DNA from 3 places in the Janthinobacterium paucivorans genome. Region 3 is predicted to be linked to each of the others. Evidence: predicted binding sites of a transcription regulator. Region 3 holds the regulator's gene; each other region holds the start of a gene.
What was found. The regulator LexA, encoded in region 3, represses DNA repair genes until DNA is damaged. The targets are predictions, from matches to a motif close to ACTGTATNNNNATACAGT.

Region 1 (4,958 bases), 130 kb from region 3:
CGATCCTTACCTGGCGCACATCCACGGCTTGCACGACGAGGACGGGCGTTTCATCGGTTTCTTCACGGCCGCCACGATGGCCGAGTTCCAGGCGTGTGGCGCCATCTCGTATTACCGCGATGATATGAAGGCGCTCGACGATGCGTATGATGCCTTCGTGCTTGCGCATGCGCGCACCGATGACTGTTTCGTCAGCAGTTTGGCCATCGACGAGAAATACCGGGGGCAGGGCCTGTTCCGGCAAATGTTCCATGAAATCCGCGACCTGGCCAGCCGCAAGGGCTGTGCGCGCATCACCTTGACGGTGTGGGAAAAGAGCGATGCCTTGCCAGTGTATCTGCACAAGGGTTTTCGCAGCGTGGGCACGTTCGACTATGCCTACAGCCTGTTTTATGACCGTCTGCACTTCCTCGTCTACGACGGTAGCTGAGGCAGATAACTGAGGAGGAAAACTAAGGGGACGGCCGGCAGCCGCCCCAGTACATGCTTACAGGACCAGGAAGGCCAGCGCCGCCACAGCCGTCGGCAGCAGGGCGCCGGCCAGCAGGCCGAGGGCGCCGATCGACTCATCCTTGAAGCCGCGGCGCAGCAGCGCCACGCCGGCCGGATTCGGCGCGTTGGCGATGACGGTCAAGCCGCCACCGGCCACGGCGCCGGCCACCAACATGTATTTCGCTTCGTCCGTCATGCCGACGATCAGCGAACCGAGATAAGTCAGCGCTGCATTGTCGGTAATGGCAGTCAAGCCCAGGGCGCCGAAGAACAGGGCCAGCGGCTTCAGGCTTGAGACGATGGGCTGCAGCCACCATTGCTGCATGCCGCCCAGCACCACCAGGCCGCCGAGGAAAAAGCCGACCAGCAAGCCTTCCTTCAGGATCAGCGGACTTTGATAACGCTCATACGCTTGCACGAAGCCGAGAAAGAACAGGAACAGGCCGAAGAACAGCACCGGATGGTGCGCCAGGGCCACCACGCCAGCCAGTACGGCCAGGTGCACCAGGCTGACCGTCAGCGGCACTTTTGGCGCTTCCGCCTCACCGGCCTTCGGCTTGATATCGGACGTGTTGCTGTGCAAATACTTGCGCAGCAAGATGCTCACGCCGGTGGCATTGACCAGCACGGCGATGGCCGCTTTCCAGCCGAAATGGCTGGCCATGAAGGCGCTGTCCCAGTTCCACGTAGTCGCTACCATCAGCACGGGCGGCGCCGCGTACGAGGTCAGGGTGCCGCCGATGGAGACGTTGACGAACAGCACGCCCAGCGCGCCGTATTTCAGCCATTCGGGGATGCCCGGGCGAAAGATTTGCGGCGCCAGCATCAGCGCGGCCAGAGTCATGGCGGCCGGTTCCGTGATCACCGAACCGGTCAGGGGCACGAGTGCCAGTCCCAGCCAGGCGAGGGCCAGTTCCGTGCGCAGCGGCATGCCGCGCGCCACCGCTTTGAGCAGGCGCTGCACGGCGTCGAGCACGGGGCGCGAGGCGGCTACTACCATGACGACAAAGACGAACAGCGGTTCCGTGTACTGGCGCGATTCGGCGTACGCGATGGCCGCCTCACCGCCCGAGATAAAGGCCATGAGGATGATCAAAATGAAGGCCCAGAAGCCGAACACGACTTCCACTTCACCCAGCAAGTGCAGCATGCCTGCATGGCGTGGGTGGCGTTGCGCCAGGGTTTCAAACGACTTGGCGGCGAAGGTGTGGATGAGCGCAAGGCCGAAGACGATGGCGCTGATGATTTGGATGGTGGTCAAATGCGTTTCCTTATGAACGGAGGAAGCCGACTGGTACTTTGCCAGGCGGAAAGGAGAGTGCTTATGGTACAGCAATCGATGCCAGAAACGGGTTTTTTTGGCCTTGGCGGAGCGGCCCTGGCGACGGCCGTACGCAGATAATACGCAGATAATACGCAGATAATACGCAGATAATGAGCAGATGATAATCAGACAATAAGCAGATAAGCCTTGCCAAAAACGGGCCTGAATAGTACTGTATATGCATACAGTACTTATGTTCATTTTCATCTTCATCTTCAAATTCAACTATGCAACATTCCCAATTGATGGCCTCGCCGGAAGCTTTGCACCCGTCCTTGTGGCGCGCATCGCAGCTGGGGCAGGGCGCCACGCGCTGCCTGGAGACGGGTTTTGCCGCCTTGTCCGCGCAACTGCCCGGCGGCGGCTGGCCCAGCGGCAGCCTCATCGATTTGTTGGTGCAGCAGCCGGGCAGCGGCGAATTGCGTCTGCTGGCGCCAGCGCTGGCGCAACTGCCGGGCTTGCCCATCGTGCTGCTGCAGCCGCCCCATCCGCCACAGGCGCTGGCCCTGGCCGCGCAGGGATTGGCGTCGTCGCAACTGCTGTGGCTAAAGAGCGCCAGCAGCAAGGATGCCTTGTGGGCGGCGGAAAATATCTTGCGCAGCGGCAGTTGCGGCGCCTTGCTGTTCTGGCAGCCGCATGTGCGCGCCGACAGCTTGCGCCGCTTGCACCTGGCCGCGCAAGGCGGCAATACCCTGTTTTGCATGCTGCGTCCCTTGCACGGCGCGCAAGATGCGTCGCCCGCGCCGCTGCGCCTGTCCGTGCGCCCGGCCGCCGGTGGCATCGAAATCGGCTTCATCAAGCGCCGGGGACCGCAGCGCGATACGCTCTTGTTCCTGCCCCTGCAACCTCCTTCTTTACTGCTGCGTCATGCGACTCTGGATCGGCCTGTGCCTGCCCCGGCTCCCGCTCGAAGTGTTTTGCCCGCGCTGGTCGGCTGACCATCTGGGCGTGGTGCTGGAGCACGAGCAAGTGATGGCCCTGTCACCGCTGGCGCGGGCGGCCGGTATCGGGCCGGGCATGCGCCGCGCGGGCGCGCTGATGCTGGCGCCGCAGGCGCGCCTGCATGAACGCTCGCCCGAGCTGGAGGCGCAAGCCTTGCAAGCGGTGGCGCTGGCGCTGCTGCAATACTCGCCGCTGGTGGCGCAGGGCGAAGAAGCCACCTTGCTGGTCGACGCGGGCGCCAGCCTGCGCCTGTTCGGTGGCGTGCGCGCCCTGTGCCGGCAAATCGCGGCCAGCTTGCGCACGCTCGGCTACACGGCACAGTTGTCGTGCGCCCCCACGGCGCGCGGTGCCTGGCTGCTGGCGCGCGCCGGTACGCGCCGGGGCCGGACCCTCAGCATGGCCAGTCTCGTGCGCCGCCTCGACCGCCTGCCGTGCGCCTTGCTGCCGCCCGCGCGCCCCTACCTGGACTGGCTCGAAGGCATCGGCTGCCGTACCCTGGGGCAGCTGCGCCACTTGCCGCGTCCCGGCTTGCAGCGCCGCTGCGGCGCGGCCTTGCTGGACATGCTCGATGACGCACATGGCCACAGCACCGAACTGTACCTGTGGATAGCTGCGCCGCCCACGTTCCGCGCCAGCCTGGAATTGTTCGACCGCGTGGAGCACGCCGACGCGCTGTTGTTCGGCGCGCGCCGCCTGCTGCAGCAGATGACGGGCTGGCTGTGCGCGCGCCAATTTGCCGTCGAGCGCATACAACTGCTGCTGGCGCACGAGCGCGGCAGGGTGGCGCGCGCGCCCACCGTCATCGACCTGGCCTTGGGTGTCGCCGTCTGGCGCGATGAGCATCTGGTGCGCCTGCTCAAGGAACGCCTGGCGCAGCAGGTGCTCGACGCGCCCGTGATCGGCTTGACCCTGGAAGCGCTGCAGGTGCAGCCCATGGCGCCGCCCAGTGAAAGCCTGTTTCCCGAACCGGGCGGCACGCCGCAGGAGCGCCAGCGCCTGATGGAATTGCTGGTCGCGCGCCTGGGCGCCGAGAATGTCTTGCAAGCCGCGCCGCGCGCCGATTACCGTCCCGAGGCGGCCAACCAGTGGCTGCCGCTGCCGGCCAAGCCCGGTGCTAAAAACGCGGCGCCGGACTTGCCGCCCGGTCTGCCCGGCATGCCCCGTCCCGGCTGGCTGCTGGCCCAGCCCATCGCCCTCTTGATGCGCGAACATCGTCCCTTCTACGGTTCTCCCCTGAAAATGGTATCCGTCGCCGAGCGCATCGAGGCGGGCTGGTGGGGCCAGTCGCAGGCGCGCGATTATTTCATCGCCGAAGGCCTCGACCATGCCCACTATTGGGTCTACCGCGAACGCATCGCCGGCAGCGGTGTAGACGCCACGCCGCGCTGGTTTTTGCATGGCTTGTTTGGCTGAGTGGCGCTCAGAGCGTTTCAAGCGGCGCGCAACGCACATGGCCATGCTTGGCTATACTTGCTTGATTGCTTGATTGCTTGCTTGCTTGCCTGCGCCGCCTTAACCACTTCAATAAGGATTTTCATGTCCCAACTATCCGACTTTCCCATCACCGAGAAATGGCCTGCACTGCATCCCGAGCGCTTGCAGCTGTATTCGCTGCCTACGCCGAACGGCATCAAGGTTTCCATTCTGCTGGAAGAACTGGGCTTGGCGTACGAACCGCACCTGGTCAGCTTCGAGCGCAACGACCAATTGTCGCCCGCCTTCCTGTCGCTCAATCCGAACAACAAGATTCCCGCCATCCTCGATCCGAACGGTCCCGATGGCAAGCCGCTGGCGCTGTTCGAATCGGGCGCCATCTTGCTGTACCTGGCGGAGAAAACGGGCAAATTCCTGCCGCAGGACGCGGGCTTGCGCTACGAAACAATACAGTGGTTGATGTTACAGATGGGCGGCATCGGCCCCATGTTCGGCCAGGTCGGCTTCTTCCACAAGTTCGCTGGCAAGGACTACGAAGACAAGCGTCCGCTGGAGCGCTATCTGGGCGAGGCCAAGCGCTTGCTGGGCGTGCTCGAGCAGCGATTGCACGGCCGCGACTGGATCATGGGCGAGCAATACACGATAGCCGATATCGCCATCTTCCCTTGGGTGCGCTGCCTGGTGGAGTTCTATGGTGCTGGCGAGCTGGTCGGCTTCGAGCATTTCCCGAACGTGCAGCGCGCGCTGGACGCGTTTCTGACCCGCC
Region 2 (4,958 bases), on a different contig from region 3:
ATGCTGGCCTCCCGGCAATTCCAGGGTCACTTCATCGTTGACGGCGCCTCGTTTTAGTTCGGCAACTTTGCCCAGGAATTGATTGCGTGCCGTGGTTTTCATGGCCATTCTGCGTATGAGTAAAAGATCGTCGGCCATGCCTTCCGCCTGGCTGCCCAGTTGGCGCAGGTAGCGCGCATGCTCACGCTCGATGATGCGGAAATTGTCGACCAGCTGACGCCCGCGTGGCGTCAGCCGCGTGCCGCCGCCGCCCTTGCCGCCAGTCAAACGCTCGACCAGTGGCTCGCCAGCCAGATTGTTCATCGCGTCGATGGCGTCCCAGGCCGCCTTGTAACTCATCTTGACGAGTTTGGCCGCCTGCGTGATAGAGCCACACTCGGCGATGGCACCCAGCAATGCCACGCGGCCGGCGCCGCCCAGGTGCTCGCCGCCCACCGTCATCCATACGGAGCCTTGCAGGCCGATTTCCATTGCCGCCGATTTATCCAATGTGTTCACCCCGTGCCCTATTTTCTTCCATGCTGTCAATTTTTCCGTCACGCATGTACAACACATGCTCCCCCAAGATGCGCGCATCTTCCGGATCATGTGAGATCAGGATCATGGGCACGTCCAGGCGCTGCTGCCACTGGCTCAGTTCCAGACGCATTTTGACGCGCAGGGCCGGATCGAGGGCGGCGAACGGTTCGTCGAGCAGCAGCGCGTCTGGTTCAGCCACCAGTGCCCTCGCCAGCGCCACTCTTTGGCGCTGACCACCGGACAACTGATCGGGGAACTGCTGCGCCAGTTCCTGCAAATCAAACGCAGCCAGCCAATGCTCGACCTGGTCCAGTTTTGCGCGCGCGCGCGGGTTGAACCAGCCCCGGCTCAGGCCAAAGCCCACATTCTGGCGCACCGTCAGGTGCGGGAACAGCGCGTAATCCTGGAACAGGTAAGCCACGTTGCGCTGCTGCGGCGGCAGATTGATGCCGGCGGCGGAATCGAACAGCGTACGCCCATTTAAGCGGATATGGCCCACCTCTGGCGTGAACAGTCCGGCAATGGCTTTCAGGGTCATGCTCTTGCCAGCGCCGGACGGACCATACACGGCGATGCGCTGGCTGCTTGAGGTGCATTGCACCTGCAAGTCAAAGTGGCGTTTGCCGGAGCGCAAGGTGGCGCGAATGTCGAGGTCGAGTTGCATGGGCATCGTCGTCAGCGTCATTTGTGCGCGATGCGCCCGGACGCCAGGCGGCCAGCCGACAGCAGCACCACGATACACACGCCAGAGATAATCAGCACCAGGGTGTTGGCCACGTCGTCCTGGCCCGCCTGTACGGCTTCATACACGGCGACCGACAGGGTTTGCGTCTTGCCGGGGATGCTGCCGGCCACCATCAGGGTGGCGCCAAACTCGCCCAGCGCGCGCACAAAACCGAGCAACACGCCAGCTAAGATACCGCGCCAGGCCAGCGGCAAGGTGACGCGAAAAAAGACGGCGATTTCAGAAATGCCCAGCACGCGGGCCGCCTGCTCCAGCTGGCCATCGACCGCCTCGAAGGCGGCGCGCGCCGGCTTGAAGACGAGGGGAAAAGCCACCACGGTCGAAGCGATCACGGCACCCTGCCAGGTAAAGATGAGGTTGATGCCGAAATTGTCCTGCAGCCAGATGCCCAAGCTGCCGCGCCGGCCCAGCAGCACCAACAGGTAATAGCCGAGCACGGTGGGTGGCATCACCATCGGCAGGGTCAGGACGGCGTCGAGCAATTCACGTCCGGGAAAACGCGTGCGCGCCAGCAGATAGCCGGTACCGATGCCAAGCAACAAATTAAGCGCCGTGGCCCAGGCCGCTACTTTGAGCGACAGGGCCAGCGCGGTCCAGGCGATATCCATGCAGGCGCGTGCTTACATTATGGTTTTTTGAATCCGTAGCGCGCCAGAATGGCTTGCGCCGGCGCCGTCTGCAGATAGTTGACGAAGCGCTTCGCTTCGATGGCATTGCTGCTGCCCTTGATGCTGGCAATCGGGTACAGCACGGGCGAGGCCAAAGGCACGTCCAGCACGACCTTGACCTTATCTTGCATGATGGCCGCGTCGGTGGCATAGACAAAGCCCGCATCAACTTCGCCACGCGCCACGTAGTCGAGCGACTGGCGCACGTTCTGCGTGCCGATGGCTTTCGGCTGCACGGCTTCCCACAGATGCGCCTTTTTCAGCGCACTTTCCGCATAGCGGCCGACAGGCACGCTGGCAGGATTGGCGATGGCCACGCGGGTCACGCCCTTGCGCGTCAAGTCGTTCAAGCTATTGATGCCCAACTTGCTATCGTGCGGCACGATCAGCACCAGGCTGTTGCTGACGAAATCCTGACGCTCGGCCGCCAGCACCAAGCCCTGCTTTTGCGCCGCATCCATGGTTTCCTGGTCGGCCGAGGCAAACACATCCACCGGCGCACCCTTGACGATTTGTTGCAGTAGCACGCCCGAGGCGGCAAAGTTCAAGGACACCTTGCTGCCCGGATACTGCGCCTCATAGCTGTGCGCCACATCCTTGAACGCATTCGTCAGGCTGGACGCAGCCGATACCAGCACTTCGCCGGCACAGGCGGACGAAGCGGCAGTGGCGAGCACAGGGGCCAGCAAAGCAGTGCCAAGCAGGCGGGCGAAGCAGGTGAGACGCATGATCGTATCCTGATAAAGTGACGCTGCACAAGAGGCGTAATATACACCTATATATAGCGCTATGTCATGCTGCAAGTCAGGACGGCACAAGCTCGATTCCCTGCTATACTGTATATAAACACAGTATATCGAGGCGCCCATGGAACTGACGGACAAGCTGGAAATCCTGGCCGATGCGGCCAAGTACGACGCGTCCTGCGCCAGCAGTGGTGCGCCCAAACGCGATTCCATCGGCAAAGACGGCTTTGGCGCCACCTCCGGCATGGGCATCTGCCACAGCTACACGCCGGACGGGCGCTGCGTCTCGCTGCTGAAAGTACTGCTGACCAATTACTGCCTGTACGATTGCCAGTACTGCATCAACCGGCGTAGCTCGAACGTGCCGCGGGCGCGGTTTACGGTGGCCGAAGTGGTCAAGTTGACGAGCGACTTTTACCTGCGCAACTACATCGATGGCCTCTTCCTCAGTTCCGGCATCATCCAGTCGGCTGACTACACGATGGAGCAACTGGTGCAGGTGGCGCGCGAGTTGCGCGAGGTACACCAGTTCCGCGGCTATATCCATCTGAAAACCATTCCCGACGCCGATCCGGCCCTGATCGCGCAGGCGGGCCGCTACGCCGACCGGCTCAGCGTGAATATCGAATTGCCGACGCAAGACAGCGTACAAAAGCTGGCGCCGGAAAAGAGCGTGCATACGATTAAACTGGCGATGGGCACCATCCGCCGCAAGCTCGATGAAAAGGCGGAGGAACCGCGTTCTCCGCGCTTCGCGCCCGCCGGGCAAAGCACGCAGATGATCGTCGGCGCCGATGCCAGCGACGACCAGCAAATTCTCTCCACGGCCGAGACGCTGTACGGCAGCTATAAACTCAAGCGCGTGTACTATTCAGCCTTCAGTCCGATTCCCGACAGCCCGAAAAGCGTGCCGCTGGCGCCGCCGCCCATGCTGCGCGAACACCGCTTATATCAGGCAGATTTTCTGCTGCGCAGCTACGGCTTTCAGGCCAGCGAACTGCTGCCCGCCACGGGTGGCAACCTGGCGCTAGACATCGATCCCAAGCTGGCCTGGGCGCTGGCGCACCGCGAACATTTTCCACTGGACTTGAACCGCGCGGCCCAGCACATGATCGCGCGCGTGCCCGGCATCGGCTTACGCAATGCGCAACGCATCGTCGACCTGCGCCGCTTGCGGCAGGTACGCTATGCCGATTTGTCGCGCCTGCGATGCAGCATGAAAAAGATTGCGCCGTTCATCATTACGGCCGACTACTTTCCCACGCGCGACACCAGCACCTCGGAACAGCTGCGGCGCGCCATGACGGAGGTGCCGCAGCAAATGAATTTATGGCCCGAACTGCAGGCGGCATGAGCCCTGTCGTCCGCCTGGCGCAGTCATTCGACGCGTGGCGCGCGGCCGCCCGGGAATTGATCGCGCGCGGCGTGCCACCTGCCGACGTTACCTGGCAGTCGCAAGCGGGCGAGGGCGACCTGTTCTCGCTCATGCCAGACGATACGGATGCCAACGCGCCCCTGCTGCGCCTGCCGCGCCAGCTGGTGGAATTGCTGGAAAGCGCCGCCTGTTTCAGCACCCCAGACCGCTGGGCCTTCCTGTACCAGGTGCTGTGGCGCTGGCAGCTGGGCCAGCAAGACGTGCTGTCGCACGCCGACACCGACGGTGCGCGCCTGCACGCCATGGTCAAGGCGGTACGCCGCGAGGAACACGACATGCACGCGTATGTGCGCTTCCGCGAGCGGGCCGAAACTGAAGGCGCGCCGCGTTTTGTCGCCTGGTTCGAACCGACGCACGAGGTGCTGCCGCAAGTGGCGCGCCACTTCGCCCGCCGCATGGGCAGCATCAGCTGGATGATCGCCACGCCCACGGCCACCATGCTGTGGGACGGCGCGAGCATGCACGCCGGCCCCGCATTGCTGCGCGGCGCGGCCGATATCGACGATGCGGGCGAAGCCCTGTGGCTGACGTATTACCGCAGCATCTTCAACCCGGCGCGCCTGAACGCCGACCTGCTGCGCAGCCATATACCCTCGCGTTTCTGGAAGAACTTGCCGGAAGGCGCCATCGTACCGGCCATGGTCAGCGGCGCCGCAAATGGCGCACGGCGCACGGGCCAGAGCGCCAGCGTGGGCCAGCGCAGCGGCGCCACCATGATCGCGATTTCCGCCGAGCGCGCCCAGCCCGCGCGCGACGCGCCCAAGACACTCGACCAGTGCCGCCGCTGCGAACTATGGGAATCGGCCACCCAGGCCGTGCCCGGCGTGGGGCCGCCACAGGCGCGC
Region 3 (4,958 bases):
CGATCTCGGCGTAACGCCGGATGTTCGCGGCCGATGGCGTATTTTGCGCCATGGCGTTCAGATACGCGAGTCCGCCCACATCATCGGCCTTGCCGAGCTGGGTCAGGGTTTCAAAAACAGTAATGACATCGGCTGGCTTGGAAGCGTTAATCATCTTGACGATTTGCTCGAAGATGATGCGATGGTCATAGCGATAGAAATCCTCCGCATGCATGAAGTCGGCGATGCGGTCATACGCTGCATTATCGCGCAGCAGACCACCGATAACGGATTGTTCTGCTTCGATCGAATGCGGCGGAATACGGAGGGAATCCAGTTGCGGATCAGAGGGGACGTTCATGGCGCGAATTATACCCGCTTCGGCGTGCTGGCAAAAATAAAGGGCTGAAATTGAGCGAAAAAAAGGCCATAAAAAAGCCGGGCGAACCCGGCTTTTCATAGAGCGTCACACTTGCGGGCCAGGCCCGCAAACGATTACGCGTTTGCGTCTGGAACGACAGCGATAACGACTTCGACGACGACGTCGGTGTGCAGAGCAACCGAAACGTTGTGCTCGCCAACGGTCTTCAGCGGGCCGGTAGGCATGCGGATTTGTGCTTTTTCAACAGCAAAACCTTGCTTGGTCAGCGCTTCAGCGATGTCGAAGTTGGTGACGGAACCGAACAGACGGCCATCGACGCCAGCTTTTTGAGCAACTTGAACGGTCAGGCCGCTCAGTTTTTCGCCCTGGGCTTGCGATGCGGCCAACTTGGCGGCAGCAGCTTTTTCCAGTTCGGCGCGCTTGACTTCGAATTCAGCCACAGCGGTTGCCGTAGCACGACGTGCCAGGCGTTGCGGGATCAGGAAGTTACGTGCGTAACCGTCTTTGACTTTGACGACTTCGCCGAGGTTACCGACGTTAACAACTTTTTCTAACAGAATGATTTGCATAGTTCTTCTCCAGGAATATCTGACCGATTAAGCGTGGTGCAGATCGGTGTATGGCAGCAGCGCGAGGAAGCGAGCGCGCTTGATTGCGGTGTCAACTTGGCGCTGGTAGTGCGCTTTGGTACCGGTCAGGCGTGCTGGCATGATCTTGCCGTTTTCTTGGACGAAGTCTTTCAGCGTGTCGACGTCTTTGTAGTCGACTTGCTCAACGTGAGCTGCGGTGAAGCGGCAGAACTTCTTGCGTTTGAACAACGGATTTTGCTGTTTGCGTTTTTCTTTAAGCTTGAGCTTATTTTTGTCGAACTTTTTACCGAATGCCATGTCAGGCTCCTGTATCTAAAATGCGCTAGTCGGGGTGACTGCACTAAAATCAATGATGTGAAACACCAAACTCTTGCTGTTGCGGCTTTTTCTGGCCAGGAAACCCGTGAACTGATACACCCCGCCCAAGCTTGCCTGACTGAACCGGCCTGAGATTTCACCAGCGGCTAGCGCGGCAATATCAAACTCGGTCAAACGGGCAATTCCTGCTTCCATCTGCTGCGAAGAGTGTTGCAATACTGCATTCACAATCGGCAACCCTGCCGGGGTATAGCGCAATATTTCGCGCTCGGCAATGATGGCAGTGACTTGTAGCTGGTTCAGCGCACGATCCTGGTCAACAATTAGGCTGCTGCTGCTGGAGCGGCTGCTGGTGCTTCGGTGCGGTGGCTTTTGGCCGCGTCTTCGCGTTGTACCGATTTCATCATCGGCGAAGGAGCTGTTTCAGCTTTCTTCATTTTAACGGTCAGGTGACGCAACACGGCATCATTGAATTTGAATGCTGTTTCCAACTCGACCAGGGTCTCGTTGTCGCATTCGATGTTCAGGCAGATGTAGTGTGCTTTAGGCAGCTTTTGGATCGAGTAAGCCATTTGACGGCGGCCCCAATCTTCCACGCGGTGAACCGAACCGCCGCGGGTGGTTACGCTGGCTTTGTAGCGTTCGATCATCGCGGGCACTTGCTCGCTTTGGTCCGGATGGACGATAAAGACTATTTCATAATGACGCATGCAAACTCCTTCAGGTCGGATTGATAATCGCCCACCCCGGCGTCAAGACGGGTGTGGGAAGGTCAGCCGAAGATTATAACCGGCTTTTGCAAACGTTTCAATGATTGCTTCAACAAGCGGCCCATTCACGCGGCCAGCCAGCGGCTTTTTACCGTGCATTCCAGTATTTCACACGAAATTGGCGCAAATAAGGGAAATCCCCTTGCATAGTGGACGATACTGTACAAAAATACAGACTGTTCATATAGACAGCATTTTAGTATGCACCCACCGCTCATGATCAAGCTGACTGCACGACAAGAACAAATCCTGAACCTGATCAAGGATGCGATTGAAAATACGGGCTTCCCTCCTACCCGTGCCGAAATCGCCAATGAATTGGGTTTCAAATCGGCCAATGCGGCCGAAGAGCATTTGCAAGCCCTGGCCCGCAAGGGCGCGATCGAGATTTCGCCCGGCACCTCGCGCGGCATCCGCCTGATCGGTGCAGCGGCGAGTGCTGCCGCCGAGGCGCTGTCCTCGAAAGTGCAGGCAGCGCTACTGATGTCGCTGCCCCTGATCGGCCGCGTGGCGGCCGGCTCGCCCATCCTGGCGCAGGAAAACCTGGAAGCGAGCTACAACGTCGACCCGGCCCTGTTTTCAGCCAAGCCCGACTTTCTGCTGAAGGTGCGCGGCTGGTCCATGCGCGACGCCGGCATCATGGATGGCGATCTGCTGGCAGTGAAAAAAGTCGATAGCGCCAAGAACGGCCAGATCGTCGTCGCCCGCATCGGCGATGAAGTCACCGTCAAACGCTACAAGAAGACGGGCTCCGTCATCGAACTGCTGCCGGAAAATCCCGACTTCAAGGTCATCACTGTATCGCCGGAAGATGAGTTTGCGCTGGAAGGTTTGGCGGTAGGCTTGATGCGCAGCTGGCATTAAGCCACCGCATGTAAAAGTGCATGCCGGGGTCAGACCCGCCGGGTCTGACCCCAGTTTTTAGCTTGCGGCCCCTCTCATGCCGGACACGCAAGTTTCAATGTCCGACAAAACCGTGGCGAGCGGAAGGGGGAGGTGGCAAAGAAGCAGAACCGTACTCAGTACGGGGCGCCGAGCCGGTGAGCATCACAAGCCGCCTATACCGACCCGCAGCAGGTTTGGTTGGGCATCATTGCTCCAACGCGCTACGGAAATCCTCGAGCAAATCGGCCTCGTCCTCGATACCCACCGACACGCGGATCAGCGACTCGGCAATGCCCATGCTGGCGCGACGCTCGGCCCCCATCTCGTAAAAGATCGTATGGGCGACGGGAATGACCAGGGTGCGCGTGTCGCCCAGGTTGCTCGCTGGAATGGCCAGATTCAAACGATTGAGGAAATCGAAACAATCGATCCCGTCCTTCAATTCAAAACTGAACAGGGAACCATAGCTGCGGAATAGCTGCGTCGCCAGCGCGTGCTGCGGATGCGACGGCAAGCCTGGGTAATGCACTGCCGCCACGCGCGGATCGGCTTGCAACATGCCGGCCAGCGCGCGGGCGTTCGAGCAGGTGCGCTCCATGCGCAAGGCCATGGTTTCCGCGCCGACGGCAAGATGGTGCGCCGCTTCCGGTCCCAGCGATGCGCCGAAGTCGCGCAAGGCCTTGGCGCGGATTTGCGCAATGCCCCACTGCACCGGCGCCGCCTTTTTATAGTTCTCGAAGATGTTCGGATACTGCGTCCAGTCGAACACGCCCGTGTCCGTCAAGCTACCGCCCAGCGCATTGCCGTGGCCGCCAATGGATTTCGTGAGCGCATTGACCACCAGACCGGCACCCACCGCTTTCGGGCGGAACAGGTAGGGCGTCGTCATGGTGTTGTCGACGATGTACAAAATGCCACGCTCCTTGCACAGGGCGCCGATTTTCGCCAGGTCGGCAATCTGCGTGCGCGGATTGGCGATGGTTTCCACAAACACGATGCGCGTCGCCGGCGTGATGGCGGCCACCACGTTGGCCACATCGGTGGCGTCGACGAAGGACACGGCGATACCCTGCCCCGTCGCTGTTTGCCACAGGCTGTTGCTGTTGCCAAACAAGAAAGCCGATGAGACGACATGGTCGCCCGCGCGCAGCAAAGACTGCACCACGGCGCCGATGGCGCCCATGCCGGTGGCGAAGCACAGGGTCGCCACGCCGTCCTCCATCTTGTTGACCTTCTCTTCCAGCGCAGAAACCGTCGGGTTGCCCTGGCGACCGTAGCGGAAGCCCGGTTCCTTGCCCTGGAATACGGCAGCGAGCTGGCGCGCGTCGCCGTAGCCAAACGCCACGGAGGTGTGTATCGGCTTGTGCAGCGAGCCGTGCTCGATGCCCTTGCGGCGGTCGCTATGCAAGATGGTGGTGGTAAAGCCGTAGTTTTTTTTGGTGGTCATGGTGGATGCTGGAAACTATTAACCCTAAACAAAAGCTGGGGGCAGACCCTAATGCCGTTCAGTTAAGAGTTTTGGCCTGATTTATGAGCGCCAGTAAATTCGCTAAACCCAGAGGCAAAGAGCTGGGGTCGGACCCTCAGGGTCCGACCCCAGTCCTTGTTCTTGGGCTAAAAATAGCATCACTAACACTAACTTAACGGCATTAGGGTCAGACCCGACGGGTCTAACCCTAATGGCAAGGCGGCGATTACGCTTCTGTCGTTGCCAGGTTCAAGTTCAGCTGGGGACGGGGCGTATCTTCAGGCGCTGCTGCTTTCGGATGATGGCGCGCGTATTCCAGGCGGTCCAGGTATTCCTGCGACACATCGCCCGTCACATACACGCCATCGAAGCACGAAGCCTCGAAGTTCGTGAGCGCCGGATTGACGTCGGCAATGGCCTGCTTGAGCGCGCCGATATCCTGGTACACCAGGTAGTCGGCCGTGATTTCGCGGCAGACTTCTTCCGTCGTGCGGCCGTAGGCGATCAATTCGTCGCGCGTCGGCATGTCGATGCCGTACACGTTCGGGTAAAGCACCGGTGGCGCG

Region 1: imuA (translesion DNA synthesis-associated protein ImuA) is a predicted target of LexA. The motif match lies at 1,988-2,005, and genes of this name have one in related genera.
Region 2: ACQ4V8_RS14685 (putative DNA modification/repair radical SAM protein) is a predicted target of LexA. The motif match lies at 2,768-2,785, and genes of this name have one in related genera.

What each region holds. Positions count from the first base shown of each region.
Region 1 covers NZ_JBNYXR010000001.1:265,656-270,613, forward strand. Annotated here, with positions in the region: gene ACQ4V8_RS01190 (GNAT family N-acetyltransferase) at 1-430, shown strand, start outside; gene ACQ4V8_RS01195 (putative Na+/H+ antiporter) at 488-1,753, opposite strand; gene imuA (translesion DNA synthesis-associated protein ImuA) at 2,044-2,754, shown strand; gene ACQ4V8_RS01205 (Y-family DNA polymerase) at 2,684-4,171, shown strand; gene ACQ4V8_RS01210 (glutathione binding-like protein) at 4,295-4,958, shown strand, end outside.
Region 2 covers NZ_JBNYXR010000011.1:107,375-112,332, reverse strand. Annotated here, with positions in the region: gene ACQ4V8_RS14705 (TOBE domain-containing protein) at 1-471, opposite strand, end outside; gene ACQ4V8_RS14700 (sulfate/molybdate ABC transporter ATP-binding protein) at 482-1,204, opposite strand; gene modB (molybdate ABC transporter permease subunit) at 1,201-1,872, opposite strand; gene modA (molybdate ABC transporter substrate-binding protein) at 1,890-2,660, opposite strand; gene ACQ4V8_RS14685 (putative DNA modification/repair radical SAM protein) at 2,800-4,032, shown strand; gene ACQ4V8_RS14680 (UdgX family uracil-DNA binding protein) at 4,029-4,958, shown strand, end outside.
Region 3 covers NZ_JBNYXR010000001.1:396,891-401,848, reverse strand. Annotated here, with positions in the region: gene ACQ4V8_RS01780 (replicative DNA helicase) at 1-340, opposite strand, end outside; gene rplI (50S ribosomal protein L9) at 475-930, opposite strand; gene rpsR (30S ribosomal protein S18) at 958-1,248, opposite strand; gene priB (primosomal replication protein N) at 1,264-1,572, opposite strand; gene rpsF (30S ribosomal protein S6) at 1,593-1,979, opposite strand; gene lexA (transcriptional repressor LexA) at 2,256-2,903, shown strand; gene ACQ4V8_RS01750 (cystathionine gamma-synthase family protein) at 3,130-4,371, opposite strand; gene purF (amidophosphoribosyltransferase) at 4,619-4,958, opposite strand, start outside.